3 regions of the Bartonella sp. B30(2025) genome follow, and region 3 is predicted to be linked to each of the others. Evidence: predicted binding sites of a transcription regulator. Region 3 holds the regulator's gene; each other region holds the start of a gene.
What was found. The regulator LexA, encoded in region 3, represses DNA repair genes until DNA is damaged. The targets are predictions, from matches to a motif close to TGTTCNNNNTGTGTTCNG.
Positions count from the first base shown of each region.

Region 1 (4,696 bases), 200 kb from region 3:
AAATTGATAACCCTTATTCTTATAAGTTTAACGTATCCTTTATCAAAAAATACAGCTATTTTGTGAAGGATACGTAAAAGTAGGCGCATAAAATTTACTGAACCTCTATTTTAGGAAAACATAGCGATAATACAGAATATCAAGTGAAATTTCGTTGAAACAGTGATTCTAAAAAGAAGTGTTTTTTGTTATGGAAAATATATTATTGTATCGACGCTCAATGCTTTAAATTTTAATAATAAAATGAATTATAATTTAAGAGAAATTCTCTAAAGGCAAGTTTGCTATTGCAACGCATAATTTACGACCCAAAGAATTTCCTGCAAAGCTAATCTTACGCATTTTTTTTAACCCCATCTAATACAAATTAACTGATTATTAGGTTTAAACCATGCAATAAAATTAGATGTCTTCGCATTTACTCTTCTTGCTCTTGGAAAAGAAGTTACCATTGATATTCAGGATGCTGCTTGAGATTTGTATACTTTACGGCTTTGCGCAAAATATTTATGAAGCACATTAAGAATAATACGCAGTGAATGTACAAGATACGACAATGATTGATCTTCGATAACAAGACATTGCAGTGCAGCATAAAAATTATGTTGGTGATACAAATCTTGTGCTTCTTTTATAGCTTCCTTCATATCTTCATAGCGATCGGTTGCTTTTTGAATCCACCGTTCTTGTGCTTCCTCATCTGACAATGGAATAAAATCGTCATAATAGCCGCTCGGCAAACCTTTTGCACACAGGTAATCATTTCTAACTTCAAGATACTTCTGTGCAGCATCATACTGGTCTTGGCTAATGCCTGATGGGTCTTGTCTATATCCGAGCAAACACAGTCTCCCGATATAAGTGCCAGAAAGTGGATTTTTTGCTTCTTCTACAGTTAACCCAAAGTGCTTAGCACGCATTGCAATTGTTAATTTATCAATAGCTTCACGTGGTCTTTTTGCACGTGAAATACGTCCGTTTTTTTCTCTCATACGTCCCTCAATCCGTGGTCGTCCACGTTTTGCTCGTTTTTTTCTTTTTGCCATATTTTTTCAATCAAAACGGAATGTCGTCATTAACAGATGTTTTATAATCAGCAGCACCTGAAGCAACTGCATAACTTTGAGCAGTGACATAGGTATCGCTCTCTTTCTTTGCATCAAGCAAATACAATTCACCTTTAAACTGCGGTACAATCACTTCTGTCGTGTAACGCTCAATACTTTTGTTATCTTGCCATTTACGTGTTTGTAATCGCCCTTCGATATAGACCTTACTGCCTTTTTTAAGATATTGAAGGGCAATCTTTGCAATGTGGGGATTAAAAACCGCCACGGAATGCCATTCCGTTTTCTCTATTTTTTGATTGGTGTTTTTATCTTTGTAGCTATCGGAAGTTGCTATCCTAAAATTGACCACTTCAACACCAGAAGGCATTGTTTTACTTTCAGGATCAGCACCAAGATACCCTATTAACGTCACTTTATTGAGCATATTTTCATATCCATTAAATTTACGTTTTTACGAACATTATTTTAACATAAATTCTTATATTTTTCTAATGTTTTCAAAGTGATATTATAAATTATTAATATATAAAATTATATTTTACAGCGCTCATTGATAGTACTTGACTGCTACAAACGCATGGTGGATCAAATGAGAAATTTTATGCAGAATCCAGAGCGCATGACCGTAATAAATTAATAAGCTTATCTATTAATCTATATGTACGAGCCATAACATAAACGACAAAAACCAACAAAATATGCCAAAGAAGAGTATTTGCTGAAAAGTGGGCTTCATCCCCAAAAGCAGAGAGAAAAGAAATATCTGTCTTAGGACTGTATGAAAAAATTAATGTCACAAGCGCCAAAACAATTAAACGAAAAAGTTGATGCATATATAAATGCAAATCAGATGTTATGATATTCCAAGATGTTGTATTTTCATATTGGTACTCTGGATCAAAATGTAATTTTGACGGAAGTTTAGAATTACATAAGATTGCACAAAGGATTGTTACTATTACTAAAAAGATAGATGCAAATGTTAAAACGCCTTGAATAAAGTCAGTGTTTTTTTCTATTTCCAAAAAAGACAAAGCTATAAGTGCTATAAACCCGATGCCATATAATAAAATTGTTGTTTTCTTCATTGTAAACATGTTTATTTCTCAGCAGATTTCGATAATTTTTTAATAGTTTCCGATAACTTTTTGATATCTTTGTTAATCTCATCTATGAGTGGCTCATAGTTAAGAACAGCTTTGGGCAGTGCACTCCCATAAAACCACGCTTTTACTTGCGCTTCAGTACTGAAATTCGCTCCTTCTAGCGTTTCATAGTGTTTGCAGCCTTCAAACTCCTCATATTCTCTGGCTCCATCTTCATACTCATAAAGGTTATAAAAATATTCAGCACAACCAAGCCCCCAAGGTGCATGGCCAATAGCTGTTGCAACAAACTTTTTTTGTATTGGCTGTTTACGTTTTGTTGAGAACAGATGTTTTAAGATTTCCATGCTTTAATCCTTAATTTTATCGATAGGCTTATTTGCCACAAATTTGACCACAAATAGCCATTTTTATTTTAATGCATATGATCAAAAAATTCTTTAATCGCTCTGTATGGTGCCTTTTTATTGATTTAAACGTATGCCTAATACAAAACGATCAACACTTTTACTAGTTTGTTATTTTTCCTTCTTGCTCCTGAACAAGCGTAAATGGTCGGGAATGCTCTCTCGCTATTTTTTCTTTCATCGTCTTTTTACGTGTATTCAAAACAGCTTTGCGAACAACACTCGCTCTGGTTAAAAGGCTGGCTTCCAAATCACGACACAGTCTCACAAGCTCGCGAGTACTTGGGAAAAACGTATCGGATAAACCATCTATTTCATCACACAAAATTCGCTTAACCGTTTTCATCAATGACCATGCCGAAACATTTTCGAGAACCATTCCATAGGTCAGTGCTATCCCCTCATGATCTGCATTTTGCGCTATTTTCAATCCACACGAGAGCATACGAATAGCCTTTGCAATGTCTTCTTTTTCGGCTTTCACCGCAAACAGTTCCCGAAGTTGATCATAAGCCTCTAAAGCAAGCATTTCCTGCTGCTTGGTTAACTTACTACCATCCTTCAAAGCTAGAGGAAATTCCGAAGCTATCATTGCACGAATGTTCTTTAAAGTAACCTCGATTTCCGATATCAAGGATGCTGTCTGCGATGCGCTCGCCAACACTTTTTTGTCTTTGAGGATAATTGCCATGATTACTACCTATCTTGCTATTTCCGTAATTTTTTGAATTTCTAATCCAGTTACGCCATGTCGCTGGCCAATCACGTTTGGTCGCGTCCTTCCCTGTCTTGGCATTCCAATAATCTCGAAATTTTGCACTCTCGATTTTAGCCTGCTCTGGAAGCAAACCCTCCCGAATTGCAAAATCGTAATCAGGTTCGAAATCATCAGGCAACCGACAACCTCGATCAATGTTAGCTCGTTTAGCTTGTGAAGAAATGTTCTCTTGCTCATGAATGGGAAGTAAATTCACAACGTTAGTGATTTCTGGAGAACTGCTTGCATCTGAAATTTCGTTTTGAGCTGAAAGCGTATCGAACATATCGCACCCCTCTTGCTCGTGAACAGAAAGAGCAGTTTCTGAATCTTCGAAATTTTCTTTTTTTGCTAATACGATAGTATTAGTTTTTTTATATATATTATTCTTATTCTTTATAGCTTGATTTTGCTTACCGTTTGCTTCAGCAAAATTATTAATTGATTGTTTTATATGTGTTTTTGCTTGTGCACCTTTTTTACCAGCTTCACTGCGGACTTGCGATATGTGCTCCTTTTTTTCGATAAACTCTTTTAGCTCTTCTTCAACACGATAACTCCATAAACCTTCATTTGTTTGGATCAATTTATCATTTCTCATTAAATATTCGACGATGATTACAAACTTCTTTTTTGAACAATTGCAGGTACGTGCAAGCGTCTCATAATCTTCTTTAATTGGTGATTTTTTATCATACATGCGCACGAGAAGAGTAATATAAACGCCCCTTTGCTCCAATGTCATTCCATCTGTACCGCTGATCCAGTCATATAAATTGAATCTGAACCATGGCATATCATTAGACATGATTATCCCCTCTCTTTAATTAAATGTAAAATTGCTAAAGCATCTGCTTCATTATCATCTTGTGGCGCATGTCTTTTAGGACGAACCGCCTTTATCATTTCTTCCTTTGAGGCATTCCCCTTCCCTGTCGTCGCTTTTTTAATTGCACAAACATGAACACCATCATAAGGAATTTGTTGATGTTCACACCAAGCTGTTAAGGTTGCCAACAATCCGCCATAAATATGCGCAGCATCGGTATCACTTCACTGTGGCGACACACCTTTTCAAAATACACAACATCAATTTGGCTTGCTGCCATCATGATTTCTGTAAGCCATTGCTTAAAGCGCAAATAACGCATTCTCCCACTCTCAAAACGACGTGGTTGGAAATTGGCTGTTCCACTGATTATGTGGTTATCTGCACCACAAATCGCCCAGCCTGTCTTGGTGCCTAGATCAAGGCAAAGAATGGTTTGTAAAGAATTCATAATCCCCTCTGAAAATTGTAGTGTATTGGTGTGTGTAATGGAGCGCTTAAATTGGCTCTCTTGCATAAATGCTTTT
Region 1 is NZ_CP200034.1:785,202-789,897, forward strand. It holds gene V4P55_RS03385 (hypothetical protein) at 459-1,046, opposite strand; gene ssb (single-stranded DNA-binding protein) at 1,057-1,494, opposite strand; gene V4P55_RS03395 (hypothetical protein) at 1,670-2,158, opposite strand; gene V4P55_RS03400 (hypothetical protein) at 2,170-2,523, opposite strand; gene V4P55_RS03405 (hypothetical protein) at 2,687-3,175, opposite strand; gene V4P55_RS03410 (YdaU family protein) at 3,135-4,148, opposite strand; partial or broken gene V4P55_RS03415 (crossover junction endodeoxyribonuclease RuvC) at 4,151-4,620, opposite strand.
Region 1: a site for LexA is predicted at 1,524-1,541, ahead of ssb (single-stranded DNA-binding protein). Genes of this name have one in related genera too.

Region 2 (4,696 bases), 580 kb from region 3:
TAACAGTTTTAACAACCCATCCCGCTTGCATAAATAAGCTTAAAATTCCGATTGTTTCTGGACTTGCAAATTCTATATGCGGCATAAATTCATCCCTCTCAATGAAAGATTATTTTTTATAAATAAACTTATTTTATAGTTCCTAAATTATAAAAAAACAAATCTCACTCTCTCTATATATAAATAAGCTCTTTACACTGTGAAATTAAATCAAAAACACTTTTAAGCAAGAATTTTCGAAAAAAGATCTTTGGGTAAACGTCGCGGTTTCCCCTCTTTATTAATGATAGCAATCTCAACTTTTGCAGCAACCAGCATGGTATTATCATGTACAATATGTTGATCCATGAAGAAACGTGCTCCTTGGACACAGTCCAGGCGCGTTTTTATTGTTAAAAGATTATCAATACGCGCTGGTCGGGAAAAAGTGATTTCCATATGACGCACAACAAAAAATAACTCTTCTCCCTGCCCCCCTTCTGCCAACATATGATTATTAAAACCTATAGCCCGTAAAAACTCTGAACGTCCTCGTTCAAAAAATTCTAAATAACGCGCATGATAAACTACACCTGAAAAATCTGTATCAGCAACATAAACCCGTGCCTGCAAATCATGAAAATCGTTTATATCGTTGTTTTCAGACGCTGTCCCACTCATCCTCTTTATCCTAAAAAATTGTCTATATTTGTTCATTATTTGAGACATCAAGCAATTGAACATTTTTTATGTTGAAATTATGAAATGCAAAATCACAAATTAACCTAAACTTTTTTATGATAAAGTGTATTTTAATCTTCTACTCTGTTTCCATAATTTTTTTAATCTTCTGCTCCATCCCATAAAGTTGTTTGTATGGGTAAACTCTCTTCTAATAAATTAGAAAGTTGTGTCCGTTTTTGCATGGACGCCATAGAAGAAGGTGGAGAAAGCCCTAAATGAGCAAAAGCCTTTTCTGTCAGTATTCGTCCGCGGGCAGTACGCTGAATAAAGCCTTGTTGTAGAAGATAGGGTTCAATAATATCTTCAATAGCATCACGTGGTTCTGATAAAGCCGCAGCAATGGTTTCAATACCGACGGGACCACCTAAAAAAGTATCTGCAATCAGCAACAAATAACGACGGTCAAGTGGATCGAGCCCTAAATGATCAACTTCAAGACGAGAAAGAGCTTCATCAGCAAGTGCGCAATCAATTTTTTTTGCCCGTTTGACCAAAGCAAAATCACAAACACGGCGTAACAACCGTCCTGCAATCCTTGGAGTCCCTCGTGCACGGCGTGCAATTTCATGAGCACCATCATCACTAATTTGGACCGAAAAAAGGCGCGCATTACGCTTTACGATATATTCCAATTCTTCTATGGTATAAAAATTTAACCGAATAGGAATACCAAAACGATCTCGCAAAGGTGTTGTCAAAAGTCCCAAACGCGTAGTAGCAGCCACCAGCGTAAATTTGGCTAAGTCAATTTTAACCGAACGCGCTGCTGGTCCTTCCCCAATGATAAGATCAAGCTGATAGTCTTCCATAGCAGGATATAAAATTTCTTCAACAGCTGGATTTAAGCGATGAATTTCATCAATAAAAAGGACATCTCGTTCTTCTAAATTGGTTAAAAGTGCTGCCAAATCTCCAGATTTGGCAATAACAGGACCTGAAGTTGAACGAAAATTAACCCCTAACTCTTTAGCCATAATCTGTGAAAGTGTTGTTTTTCCTAAGCCAGGGGGTCCTACAAATAAAACATGATCGAGCGCTTCTCGGCGTGTTTTTGCGGCTTCAATGAAGATTTTTAAATTTGCACGCGCCGCTTCCTGACCAATAAAGTCATCAAGCACTTGTGGTCTTAAGGAGCGATCTGGATCATTAGGAAGGGGAATACTACTCAAAAGGCGTTGTTCTTCATCATCTTTATGCATTTTTACCTTGAACTCACTGGAGGGGAAAGCAATTTAAGGCTATTACGAATAAGCAGTGCAGAGGAAACCGTTTCTTCCTCTTCCAAATCCTTCATCGCTAAACCAAGAGCTTGGGCTGCTTGATCGCGCTCAAATCCAAGATTGATCAAAGCTGCGAGTGCATCATCAATGGGCTGATTATTTTGTGTTGCCAGTGATGAGGAAGAAATGGAATGAACCGCATCACCATGAAAGGATGGCGCTTTACTTTTGAGCTCTCTCACAATTCTTTCTCCAACTTTTTTGCCAACACCTGGAGCACGGCTAATCATAGCAACATCGCTTAATGCAATTGCTTGCGTCAACTCATTTGGTGATAAGATTCCTAAGATTGCTAAAGAAACTTTCGCCCCAACACCTGGTACATTTTGCAAAAGACAAAACCATTCTTGTTCTATTTTCTCTGCAAAACCAAAAAGACGGATCGCGTCTTCACGAACGTGCGTTTCAATAAATAAACTTAAACTTTCTCCAAGAGCGGGTAATGAACAACGCAACCGATGTGAAATAAAAACAATATAACCAACACCGTGAACATTCAGGATGATATGATCATCAAAGATGTGTTCAAGGTTTCCTTTTAGTTTGCCAATCATGCCAAAACACCTGCACGAGATTGTAGGTTAGTGCGGTGCGCAGAATGACAAAGAGCAAGTGCAAGCGCATCCGCTGCATCGTTGCTGTCAAATTGCGCACGTGGAAGAAGAACTTTCACCATCATGTGAATTTGTTCCTTATCTCCATGACCAACACCAATAACCGATTTTTTTACTTTATTAGGAGCATACTCAAAAACAGGTAGACTTGCCTGCGCTGGAACAAGAAGCGCAATAGCACGTGCTTGACCAAGTTTTAAAGTCGCCGTCGCATCTTTATTAACGAAAACATGCTCCACAGACGCCTCATGAGGCATGAATTCATGCAAAATACCTGAAAGCCCATCATAAAGTTGGCACAGTCTGGAAGCAAGATCACATCGCACGTTAGAAGTAATAGTACCTGCTGCAACGAACTGAAGACGATTGCCAGAGAGATCGATCACGCCCCACCCCGTTCGCCTGAGTCCAGGATCAATACCTATAATACGAATCGTCTCTGCCATGAGCTAAGTTTATGTTATTTTTTTATATTTGAACAGATATTGGAAAACAAATAAAACAAGAAGAATATAGTCATAAAACATCATAAAAGGCATGCCAAAATTCACTTTGCTAAAACAAAATAGCATATAGAAAAGCAAAAAATAAAAAAAAGCGAAAGACAAAATTTTCTAAGAATGCTGAAAAGCTGTTTTAAGTAACTCGATTTGTTTATTCACTGGATTAGTATCTTCCAAATCATAGCAAGAGCCGTGCTCTTTATTGTAATTCATATATTGCATTCGTTTTTCTAAGCGAAGTGAACGTGTAACAAAATAGCGAAAGATCTCTGGCAATTCTTGCCAATGTACAGTTTCTAATTTTAAGGTTGGTGTATGAAGTGATACTTTTGCGATTTCTTTTTGTATTTGCTCTGGTGACATTTCTCCTTCACGCTCTGCGCGAAAAAGAAGAAGCTGAGAAGCTATTTGCATAAGTCGTGTACTTAAGTACATTGCTTCTTTTGCATAAATTGCAGAAGCTTCTGCAGAAAGCGTGCGCGCAGCTAATTTTCCGTCTGAATCAATATAAGATGCTGTTTCTTCAATCAGACTCATGGTTTCTTCATAAAGACGATTGAAAGCATTTTCAAAAGCACCGTGCTCAATCATGACAATGGGTTTATCTTTATCATAAGGGCGTTCATGTGCACTCACGCTTTTATACTCCAATACTCGCACGAAAACGATAATACTTACTCAACGTACAAAAAAGAAAAAGGTTTCTTTATCTTTTTAAATTAAGTACCTCTTTCAAAACTCTCATTCAATGCGCTTTTTGCATTAGGGTTAACAGGCAATGACACTATAGACCCACCTGTTTTTTTAAGAAAACCGATAAAATTGACAGTTTTCACAAAAATAAATGACAATAAACAACACCAAATTGCGTAACAACACCGCTCATTCTTTGAATATAATATCGAAAAAAAACACTTTAGTCATCAATGTTTTTTTAACTTATCTAAACATCACAAAAACAGAGCGCATCATAAATGTCCGTAAATTATATCTTCTCCCTAAAGTTTTTAAAGATTTTTGCAGTAAAAAGCGACACCTCTCGTTTAAGCTTTAGATAAAAAGACATCTAAAGAAATTAATGCAAAAATATGGAATAAACCAGGCAGACTTGAAAAAGTTTTATTATTAAGTAATAAGAAGTGGAGAAAGCCTTTGAAACCAATCCGAACACCTCACCAATTTCAATCCTCCCATCATAATAACAGTGTAAATCAAAGATATTCTCTTCACCCCACAATCACAAAAGATTGAAGAAAGATTTTTTTCTTGCTTAAGATATGAAGAAATCTGTTAACTGATAACAAAAAAATTGCCATGAGCAAGAATTCAAAAAATACTTCTCTCGTAAGAAACCAGAAGAGAAAACTTAAAAATCTACCTACAAGATAAAGCATAAAGAAGGACAAAAGCAGCCATTTTTACTGCTTGCACAAAAATAAAAAGCAAAAATAACCAAAACACTATGACGTGAAAAAACAAAGTTATAACCGTATTGAAGCTCAAAGTCTTCAGGTATTAAAAAGATTAAATGACAATCATGCTACATTTATTGATTCATTTTCTATAAGCCACAATA
Region 2 is NZ_CP200034.1:1,165,071-1,169,766, forward strand. It holds gene tolQ (protein TolQ) at 1-85, opposite strand, end outside; gene ybgC (tol-pal system-associated acyl-CoA thioesterase) at 223-660, opposite strand; gene ruvB (Holliday junction branch migration DNA helicase RuvB) at 822-1,922, opposite strand; gene ruvA (Holliday junction branch migration protein RuvA) at 1,925-2,557, opposite strand; gene ruvC (crossover junction endodeoxyribonuclease RuvC) at 2,554-3,063, opposite strand; gene V4P55_RS04940 (DUF1465 family protein) at 3,232-3,756, opposite strand.
Region 2: a site for LexA is predicted at 3,104-3,121, ahead of ruvC (crossover junction endodeoxyribonuclease RuvC). Genes of this name have one in related genera too.

Region 3 (4,696 bases):
AACCTATTAATTCTGAAAAAGTACGTGATGAAATCTTACCATGCTTTGTTAAAAAAAATGGACAATATACTGATATTATTGTTTTAGCTTGCACTCATTATCCTTTTTTGATTCATTTGTTTCGTGAGCAATCCTTATGGCCAGTTAAATGGATTGATCCATCAAAAGCTATCGCTAAACATGCTAGATCGTTATTACCGGAAAAAATGTGCCACCAAAGCATAAAGACGCATAAAAGTTTTGCATTATTGACATCACAAAATATAACGTATTCAACAGAATGTTTGCTAAAAGAGTTTGGCTTAGATATAGTGAAAAGAGTTGACTTTGAAATATAAAGTGAATAGAGCTGTTTTAAGATTTTCTTTCGAGAAAATGTTGTGAGAGTTGACGTGTCCCGTGGATAACTTTGCAAAACTTTTTTAAAGTGTCCTGTCAGTCTTCATATTTAAAGGCAGAGGAGGGCGCGTTTCCTTAATGTTTAATTGTGGATTTTTTTATTTATTTTAAAGGAAATGCGATGAGTAAACGCGAAACAACAAAGTATAAAATTGATCGCCGTATGGGAGAAAATATTTGGGGACGTCCAAAGTCTCCTGTTAATCGCCGTGATTATGGTCCTGGTCAACATGGTCAGCGCCGTAAAGGAAAGCTGTCTGATTATGGTGTACAGCTGCGTGCTAAACAAAAGCTAAAAGGATTTTACGGTGATATATCAGAAAAACAGTTCCGTAAAATCTATCAGGAAGCTTCTCGTCGACGCGGTGATACAGGTGAGAACTTTATCGGACTTTTGGAATCGCGTTTGGATGCAATTGTTTATCGTGCAAAATTTGTTCCGACAATTTTTTCTTCTCGCCAGTTTATCAATCATGGTCATGTGAATGTAAATGGTCGACGCACTAATATTCAGTCATATCGCTGTAAACCAGGTGATGTTATTGAAGTTCGTGAAAAATCAAAAAAGCTCGTTTTAGTTTTGGAGTCTGTGCAGCTAGTAGAACGGGATGTGCCTGATTATATCGATGCAGATCATAATCAAATGAAAGCAACATTTACTCGAGTTCCTGCTTTTACAGATGTTCCTTATGCCGTGCAAATGGAACCAAACCTGGTTGTTGAGTTTTATTCTCGTTAAACTTTTTGTGGGGAGAGTATTGCTCTCTCCCTATCTTTCTATATGTCTAAAAACATATACTATTTCGTTTTTGTTGAATCTGACAACGATATTCAGGGATAGGGTAGGTTGTCTGTTTTGTGCTGTATAAGCGCACAAGCATAACAGTGTAGTTATTGTTGTTTTTTTATTTTATTTAGATTTACGGCTTTAATAAGTATCAATTAAAGTTGCTTTATACCTGTATAGGTTTATGCTCATTTTACAGAAAACTTATTATATTGTATAAGTTTAATTTATAATATCATAGAATTTTTTTCAGCTAAGTACTAAAAAATGAAAGAAAATAGAGATAAAGCTGTTTCTTTTGTAGAAGAAATTGATGAATGTCATCCAATATTTCGAAGTGCGCCTTCTACTGTTGAATTTAATAAATTACGTAAACGGCTTTTGCGTCATGTGCGACAAGCATTTGATGATTTTTCTATGCTTACTACGGGAAAAAAATGGCTGGTTGCTTTGTCAGGTGGAAAAGATTCCTATAGTCTACTTGCATTTCTTTTAGATTTAAAGTGGCGTGGACTTTTGCCTGTTGAGATTTTGGCCTGTAATCTTGATCAAGGACAGCCAGAGTTTCCAAAACATATTCTTCCAGATTTTTTAAGTTCTTATCAAATTCCATACCGCATTGAATATCAGGATACTTATTCAATTGTTACAGATAAATTAAAGCACACACAGACATATTGCTCACTTTGTTCGCGATTGCGACGTGGCAATTTATATCGTATCGCACGTGAAGAAGGATGTTCTGCATTAGTTCTTGGACATCATCGCGATGATGTCTTAGAAACGTTCTTTATGAATTTATTTCATGGTGGACGATTAGCAGCTATGCCTGGGAAACTCATCAATGATGAAGGCGATCTTTTTGTTTTACGTCCTCTTGTTTATGCCGCTGAGGAGGATATACAAAAATTTTCTCAAGCAATGCAGTTCCCCATTATTCCTTGCAATCTTTGTGGTAGCCAAGATGGTTTGCAACGTAATGCGATGAAAAAAATGCTAAAAGATATAGAAAAAAGAATGCCAGGACGCAAGGATACTATGATTCGTGCTTTAACAAATGTGCGCCCAAGTCATTTACTTGATAAAAAAATTTTTAATTTTAAAAATTTTGTATAGATATTAAGTATTAATAAAAGTAAATTCAAGTTATTCATTATAATTTATAATTACTATACTATAAAATTTATTTTTTTTATTTGTATAAATACTTTTTATCTTTTTACATCTACAGAATAATTTTTTATAGTAATTATTTAACTTTTTTAAATAACTTATTGAATCATATAAATAAAAATATTAAATAATATTTTTCTATATGTATAAAGCATACTAAAAAGGTATTTTGTTTTTAATATTTTCGAATAAGCCCTATAAGTTTACCTTGTATATGTACTCGCTCAGGCTCATATATGCGTGTTTCATAGTAAGGATTTGCAGATTCTAATGCAATAAATGTCCCTTTGCGTTGATATCTCTTTAAAGCTGCTTCCTCCTTATCAACGAACGCAACAACAATTTCGCCTGATGTTGCTATGTTTTGGCGTTTAATAATTATAGTATCTTTATTAAAAATACCTGCTTCATTCATAGAATCATCTTTGACTTGTAAAGCATAGTGTTCACCATATCCAAGCATCTCTTGTGGCAAACAAAGTGTATTTATTTGTCGCAACATAGCGGAAACGGGTACCCAAGTAGCAATACATCCCATAATAGGAATAGTAACATGCTTTTTATCTTTTTCATAAAAGTTACCAAGATTAGTAACATTTTTGAACATTTTTCTTTTATTTTTTTCTATTGTATTAGGAAAAATTTCACGAGCTGAAGGGAGATTAAATGCTATCTTGTCAGGGAATCGAATAATTTCTATTGCGCGGGCCCGATTGGGTAAACGTCGTATAAACCCCCGTTCTTCTAATGCAATAATAAGCTTATGAATGCCAGATTTGGAAGCGAGTTCCAATGCTGTTCTCATTTCATCAAAAGAAGGAGAAACACCGGTTTTTTTTATATGATTGTGAATGAATAAAAGTAACTCATATTGTTTATATGTTAACATTCAACATTCCAATAGAAATTATGATATAACAAATAAAAAATACACATAACTATTCTTTATTTGTTATATAAATTTTCGTGAATTAAATAAAAACTATACGTTTTATTTTAAACTAAAATAATAAAAGGGAGACTCTATATTTTAAAATAATGAATCATGACTTAATTTTATTTTAAAAAAAATATCAAAAAATAAAACGATTAATTCATAATTTTATCACATAAGAATTGTTTTCCAAAATGAAATAAGCGGCGCTCTCGTTTTACAACGCAAAAAATGAGAATTCAGGTATTTATTTTATTCAAGTTGATAACATTTATATAATTTCAGGATATTTTTAATGCTTTTGAATGTTGCTACTTTTATTAATTTTGAAAAAATAGAATTTTGTATATGCGCGAATAATGAGAGAAAAAAATCAAAAAAAAATATTAATAATTGGGATAAAGAAATTTTTTTTAAAAAAAGAGAAATATTTTTTCTAAAAGGTGTTGACCAAATGAAGAGTCGACCGTATGTTCCGTTTACTTTCTTTAAACAATGTAGATTTGTTTGAGAGCGCGTAGCTCAGTTGGTAGAGCAACTGACTTTTAATCAGTAGGTCCAGGGTTCGAATCCCTGCGCGCTCACCACTTAAAAAAATAAATGGGTCATGCAGAAGTTCGAGACCCGAGATTTTTTTCTCAAGTTATTCTTTCTCTTATCATTATTTTTTGTAGAGGAGGTTTATCTTATCTTTAATTTTACAGAAAAATTTAGATTGTGAGACTCTCAACTTCTGCATTGGCAGTATGTATTTTACTGTTTTTTGTGTCAGCTACTTTACAAAATGAGGTTATAGATTTTCTTTGACGAGTTTATTTCTACTTGTTTACAAATGTAATGTTTTATTACTAATAGGAATCATTTCCAGGATTTTTGTAAGGAGAGTAGAATCGTAAAAAATCTATTTTAGGTTTCTTTTTTATTGTATGATCTGTCATATATTTCCAGCTAATATTAATCGCATCCACATTATTACATCGCAAGCTTATTTATAAAACAAAGTCTCTGAATACTGATATTGATTTTAAGAAAAGATAATAACGAGACAAGTTTACATGTTTTTTAATTTTTAAGATTCGTTTTGCTAGTGAATTTTTGGAATCATTTTTATTTGTTTCATATCAAGAATATATGCAAATGGAGCTTGTTAATTTCTTATTTGTATATATTCTTTATTAGCATCAGTTATTGAGAGAAGATATTCCGCAAATACCTCCACAAAAAATGGATGTTTCAGTAGGAGTGAAAGTTGTAATCATCGCACAAGTATGGGGGGCTCCCTAATATATTTTATCAGAGCTACGCCATCAGAATATGGTGGAGATCGCAAAAGCTTATTAAATATTATCGCCCAATGTTAAACAAATAGATACAGACACAGTCTCGATAAAAAACTGAACGCA
Region 3 is NZ_CP200034.1:587,606-592,301, reverse strand. It holds gene murI (glutamate racemase) at 1-338, shown strand, start outside; gene rpsD (30S ribosomal protein S4) at 521-1,138, shown strand; gene ttcA (tRNA 2-thiocytidine(32) synthetase TtcA) at 1,454-2,302, shown strand; gene lexA (transcriptional repressor LexA) at 2,535-3,248, opposite strand; tRNA gene V4P55_RS02440 (tRNA-Lys) at 3,805-3,880, shown strand.